Regions from separate parts of the Vagococcus penaei genome, predicted to be linked through region 1. Evidence: predicted binding sites of a transcription regulator. Region 1 holds the regulator's gene; the other holds the start of a gene.
The links. Region 1 encodes CtsR, which represses protease genes until heat stress. Its sites were predicted from a motif close to TTGGTCAAAAAAGGTCAAANA; they were not measured.
Positions count from the first base shown of each region.

Region 2: a site for CtsR is predicted at 1,178-1,198, ahead of BW732_RS01345 (ATP-dependent Clp protease ATP-binding subunit). Genes of this name have one in related genera too.

Region 1 covers NZ_CP019609.1:1,441,566-1,445,001, forward strand. The annotation lists gene argS (arginine--tRNA ligase) at 1-757, shown strand, start outside; gene BW732_RS06900 (CtsR family transcriptional regulator) at 1,079-1,456, shown strand; gene BW732_RS06905 (ATP-dependent Clp protease ATP-binding subunit) at 1,552-3,436, shown strand, end outside.
Region 2 covers NZ_CP019609.1:289,290-292,725, forward strand. The annotation lists gene ptsP (phosphoenolpyruvate--protein phosphotransferase) at 1-444, opposite strand, end outside; gene BW732_RS01335 (phosphocarrier protein HPr) at 444-710, opposite strand; gene BW732_RS01340 (hypothetical protein) at 885-1,067, opposite strand; gene BW732_RS01345 (ATP-dependent Clp protease ATP-binding subunit) at 1,237-3,436, shown strand, end outside.

The DNA of each region.
Region 1 (3,436 bases):
ATCAGCTTTGTATCGAATTGAAAACTATGATTTTGTTCAAGCTTTATACGTGGTTGGTAATGAACAATCGATTCATTTCAAACAATTAAAAGCTGTTTTAACAGAAATGGGCTATGATTGGGCAAAAAATATTCACCATATTCCTTTTGGCTTAATTACGCAAGGTGGGAAAAAATTATCAACGCGTAAGGGGAAAGTTGTTTTACTTGAAGAAGTTCTGAATGAAGCCGTGGATTCAATTAGACAACAAATTGAAGAGAAAAATCCTGATTTAGAAAATAAAGATGAAGTCGCACACCAAGTCGGAATTGGTTCTGTTATTTTCCATGATTTAAAAAATGATCGTATGAATTCATTTGATTTTAATTTGGAAGATGTAATTCAATTTGAAGGTGAAACTGGCCCTTACGTTCAGTATACTCGTTCACGTTGTGAGAGTATTTTAAGAAAATCTGATTGGCACAATGATGGTAAGAAAGAAGTGTTAACTTTAAATGATCCTGATTCATGGGAAGTTGTAAAAAGTTTAAATAATTTCCCAAGTAAGGTTGAAGAAGCTGCAGTAAAATATGAGCCATCAGTCATCGCAAAATATGTTATTGATTTATCGCAAAAATTCAATAAATATTATTCAAAACATAAAATCCTAGTTGATGATGATCAAAAAGAGGCACGTTTAGCATTAGTCTATTCAGTATCTGTAGTTATTAAAGAAAGTTTAAGACTATTAGGTATCCAATCACCAGATATGATGTAATAGAATTTTATTGTATTTTGAACTGATAGTTTTTACTAATTGAATAGTTTGATTTATGACGGGAGCTTTAGTTAGCTCTCGTCATATTTTTTCGTAAATTTTAGCTTAATTGCGTATATTATTAAAAGTGATTAAATTATTAAGACTAGGGAAAGTTCTAATCTTTTTATTTGAATAAAGCTTTTAAACGTTTTACACTAGTACCTAATCGCTAGTTATAAGACCTTGCGCATAATTCATTTAATTGATCGAAATACTATCAACTTGTTGACTAATTCTGATATAATTAAGGTCAGATATAGTCAATAAGGTGGTGCAATAATGAATAATCGAAATATGTCTGATATGATTGAGTCGTATTTAAAAAAGATATTAGAAGCATCGGATCAGATTGAGATTCGACGCTCTGAAATTGCCGAGCGCTTTGAGTGTGTACCTTCGCAAATTAATTATGTCATTAATACTCGTTTCACTATTCCTAAAGGATATAAAGTAGAAAGTAAGCGTGGTGGTGGTGGCTATATTCGGATTTTTAAAATCGAATTGTTAGCGAACAGTGATGATTTAACAGATTTTACAACTTTAGTTGGTTCAGAGCTAACTGAAAGTGATGCAAGGGCGCTATTAGATCAGTTGGCGATTCATGAATGGATTAGTCCACGAGAAAAACAAATTTTTTTCTGTATTATTAAATTCTAAAGGATTATTAGCATTAGATAATAGTAGCTTTTTAAGGGCTCAAATGATGCTTGAATTATTGGAACATTTAAGATATGAAGATAGGAGTGAACCGGATGAGAGATGAATTATTTACGCAACGTGTGAGAGACGTTTTATCATATGCACAGGAATGTGCCCGTTTGACTAAACAAGATATGGTTGGAACCGAACATATCTTATATGGTTTAGCGAAAGAAAAAAAAGGTATTGCTAGTAAAGTTTTAAGTTTATTTGATTTAGATGATGAACGAATTTTGGATATGATTTTTGAAGACATTCCATATAGCTCTGATGAGCAACCTGAAATTCCGGAAAATCAGTTAGTTCCTTATTCGCCACGTGCTAGACAAATTTTAAAATTTGCTGAAGATGAATCCAAAAAATTAGATGCTACAGGCATAGGAACGGAACATATTTTATTAGCTATGTTGAATAATGAAATTATTTCGGCAACACAATTATTAGTTACAGAAGGCTTATTTATTCCAAGTGTTAAAAGTGAGTTGCTAAGACGGATCGGCATGACTAATGATGGCTCGTCTATGGCTAAAAAACGCCCTAAAAAAGAGGCTAATAGTGATGAGCAAACACCAATGCTTAATTCTCTAGCACGTGATATGACAGAGATGGCTCGGAGACAAAAATTGGATCCCGTAGTCGGTCGTGAAATTGAAGTCGAACGGTTATTACAAGTCTTATCACGTCGAACTAAAAACAATCCTGTCTTAGTTGGTGAACCTGGTGTCGGTAAAACGGCAATTGTTGAAGGTCTCGCTCAAAAAATTGTCTCAGGTGAAGTACCACAAGACATGTTAAACAAACGTTTAATGATGTTAGATATGGGCACAGTTATCGCTGGTACTAAATACCGTGGTGAATTTGAAGGTCGTATGAAAAAAATGATTGATGAAATTCGTACTGAAGGTAATATTATTTTATTCATTGATGAATTACATACGATGATTGGTGCTGGTGGTGCTGAAGGAGCAATTGATGCATCTAATATTATGAAACCTGCCTTGGCGCGTGGTGAATTACAAACAATTGGAGCAACAACGCTCAATGAATACCAAAAATATATTGAAAAAGATGCTGCTTTAGAACGACGGTTTGCTAAAATATTAGTTGAAGAACCCACAACTGAAGAAACAGCAACCATGTTACAGGGGTTACGTCAGCGCTATGAACGATTCCATAATGTTGAAATTACAGATGAGGCAATTGGAGCAGCTGTTCAACTATCTCATCGTTATATCACTGAACGACAATTACCTGACAAGGCAATTGACTTGATCGATGAGGCGGCAGCCCGTGCAAAATTACGTATGGCTAATCAAGGGACACCATTTTCTGAGCAAGAAAAAGTTGTTCAACAATTACTGATAGAAAAAGAAGAAGCAATTAAACAACTAGATTTTGAAAAGGCACAAAAGATACGTCGTCAAGAAAAAACAGCAATCGATAAGCTAGATAAATTAGTCGCAAAACAAGAAGCCCAAAATAATGGTTATTTGACGCAAGTGACTGATGCTGATATTGCACATGTTGTGTCACAATGGACTGGTGTGCCGTTACGAGAAGTTGAGAAAACCGAAAGCACACGGTTGTTGGACTTAGAATCTGTTCTACATCAGCGTGTCGTTGGTCAAGATGAGGCAGTTACTGCGGTATCTAAAGCTATTCGTCGATCACGTAGTGGATTGAAAGATCCAAAACGTCCAATTGGTTCGTTTATGTTCTTAGGCCCAACCGGTGTTGGTAAAACAGAATTGGCCAAAACTTTGGCAGCTGAAATGTTTGGTTCTGAAGATGCTTTGATTCGAGTTGATATGTCTGAATTTATGGAAAAACATAGTACCAGTCGTTTAGTTGGTTCGCCTCCTGGTTACGTTGGACATGACGAGGGTGGTCAATTGACTGAAAAAATTCGTCAAAGACCATATTCTGTTATCTTATTTG
Region 2 (3,436 bases), 1.2 Mb from region 1:
TAATTTAACACCTAGCAAATGGCTCATGACACGTTTAGTCACGTCACGAATATCAGCAGCACGCTCTTGCATATACGGATTATCTACCATAGATTCAAACATGCTAACAAAAGTATCAGCGACATCTTTTAATGCTGATTCTGCATTCACTTTATTGTCATTAATGTTACTTTCAATCGAACCAATTAATTCTGGATCAGCTAAAACCATTAAATGTGCGTCAAAAACTTGTGCTTCTTCTTCACCTAAACTTTTAGCTGCTTTATCACGGATTTTTTGAAGTTCTTTTGTTGATTGCGCTAGTGCATCAGATAGGCGAGCCTTTTCATTGTCAATATCACTAATTGTGATTTTTTCAAATGATAAATCCGGCTCTACTAAAAGATAAGCTTTAGCAACTGCAATCCCATCACTTACGGCTATACCTTTTAACTGTTTAGTCATTATTCAGATAAACCTTCTTTTTTCATTGTTTCTGCAATAGCTGCCACTGCATCTGCTTCGTCAGCACCTTCAGCAGAGATTGTTACGTCAGCACCTTGGCCAACGCCTAAAGACATAACACCCATGATTGATTTTAAGTTAACAGATTTACCTTTGTATTCTAAGTTAATGTCTGAGCTAAATTTGCTCGCAGTTTGAACCAATAAAGTAGCCGGACGTGCGTGAATACCTGTGTCTGCAATTACGTGAAAATCTCTTTTTTCCATAGTGATCTTTCTCCTTTAACAACTATATTATTTTGATGGATTACACTTTAAAATAACGAAAAATCATTATTAAAAAAATACAACCCTTTCAATCATAAAGAATACCATGTTTTACAGTTTCTTACAACTTTTTTTCAGATAATTTTAGAAACGATATGGTACTTTAAGAAAACTTTAACTATCTTTATCCAAGCGATACACAACATGTCCTTTATGTTGTGCCTCACCAATGATACGTTTTTTTTCAGGATGGTCTAACCATGCATCACGAAATGCAAGAAAATCAGTTGGTTCAATGTGAATTTCTGTCAAATCTCCTGAAACTAATTTATCAATTTCTACTTTAAAATCTTTCAACCAGATAGACACCTCCCATTCTTTTATATCTCTATTCTACCACAAATTAGGACTAAAAATCTGATAAGCGTCTTTCTTGAACTATAAAAAAAATTGGTATAATTAAGTGGAAGGTCAGAATAGGTCAACTAACTATTCGACTTATGTCTTACTAAAGGAGAGTGTACCTATGAAATGTCAAAACTGCCAAAAAAATGAAGCAACTATTCATTTACAAATGGATTTCCAAGGTCAAAGACAACAATTTGATATATGTCAGTCATGTTATCGGCATATAAAAAACTATGAATTATCAATGCAAAACAGACAACCGAGTGATCCTTTTGGTTTTAATTCCTTAAACGAACTATTTAGAAAATTAGCAGAACAAAAAGCGATGCAAGACGGAACAACTCCTCCCACACAAACTGGAGGTATGGGGCCTATTTCACCTAAATCAGGAAATAGCAATGGGTCTTTACTAAGTGAATTTGGTTCTAATTTAACGAACGAAGCAAGACAAGGAAATATTGATCCTGTAATTGGTCGTGACGATGAAATTACTCGTGTCATTGAAATTTTAAACCGTCGAACAAAAAATAATCCTGTTCTAATTGGTGAGCCTGGCGTCGGTAAAACAGCTGTTGTAGAAGGATTAGCCCTTAAAATAGCAGATGGCAATGTGCCACAAAAACTAAAAAATAAACAAGTTATTCAATTAGATGTTGTTTCCCTCGTTCAAGGAACTGGAATCAGAGGTCAATTTGAAGAACGAATGAAACAATTAATGGAAGAAGTCAAAAATGATCCAAGTATCATTCTTTTTATTGACGAAGTTCATGAATTAGTGGGTGCCGGTAATAGCGGTGATGGCAATATGGACGCCGGCAATATTCTAAAGCCTGCACTTGCTCGAGGAGAATTGCAAATGGTGGGTGCAACAACTCTCAATGAATACCGAATTATTGAGAAAGATGCTGCTTTAGAACGACGTTTACAGCCAGTAAGAGTTGATGAGCCATCTGAAGAAGAAACAATCGCAATCTTAAAAGGTATTCAATCACGTTATGAAGACTTTCATCATGTTGAATATACAGATGAAGCCATTGAAGCTGCAGTCAAATTATCAGTACGTTTCTTACCTGAAAGACATTTACCTGATAAAGCTATTGACTTGTTAGATGAAACTGGTTCGAAAAAGAATTTGACAATTCAATTTATTGATCCTAAAGAAATTGAAGAAAAATTACGACAAGCAGAATACGAAAAAAATCAAGCATCCAAAGAAGAAGATTTTGAAAAAGCGGCCTACTACCGCGATCAAATTAAAAAATGGCAAGATTTGAAAGAACAACAAGTCGCTTCTGAGGACATCCCTGTTGTAACAACGAAAGATATGGAAAAATTGGTCGAAGAAATGACAAATATTCCTGTTGGAGACCTAAAAGAAAAAGAACACACACAATTAAAATATTTAGATCGTGACCTAAAAGAAGCTGTCATTGGTCAGGATTCTGCGGTAGATCAAGTTGCTAAAGCCGTTAGACGTAATCGAATTGGCTTAAGCAATAAAAATCGTCCAATTGGATCATTTTTATTTGTTGGACCCACTGGTGTTGGAAAAACCGAACTAGCAAAACAATTGACCAAAGAACTCTTTGGCTCAATTGACCACATGATACGTTTTGATATGAGTGAATACATGGAAAAACACAGTGTGTCTAAATTAATTGGTTCACCTCCTGGTTATGTTGGTTACAACGAGGCTGGACAATTGACTGAACAAGTTCGCCGACACCCGTACAGTTTAATTTTATTAGACGAAATAGAAAAGGCACATCCTGATGTCTTACATATGTTTCTACAAATTTTAGATGACGGACGCTTGACCGACGCTAAAGGCCGAACAGTTAGTTTTAAAGATACAATCATTATCATGACCAGCAATGCAGGTACTGGTGCGATTGAAGCCAATGTTGGTTTTGGTGCGATTAAAGATGGTACAACACATTCTGTCTTAAATCAACTATCTGATTTCTTTAAACCCGAATTTCTTAATCGTTTCGATGGTATCATTGAATTTAGCCCATTGAGCAAGGAAAGCCTAACTGTCATTGTATCTTTAATGTTGGAACAAATGAACCAGTTACTAAGTGAGCAATCTATCCACGTTGATGTATCAGATGATGTCAAAGCCAAACTAGTTGAATTAGGTTATGATCCAAAAATGGGTGCACGACCTCTTAGACGAGTTATTCAAGAACATATTGAAGATGGTATTGCAGATTACTATTTAGACCATCCAAATACAAAACAACTAGAAGCCGTTCTAACAGACGAATCCATTACTATTAAAGAAAAAGATATGGTAATCGTTGGTAGTCAAGAAA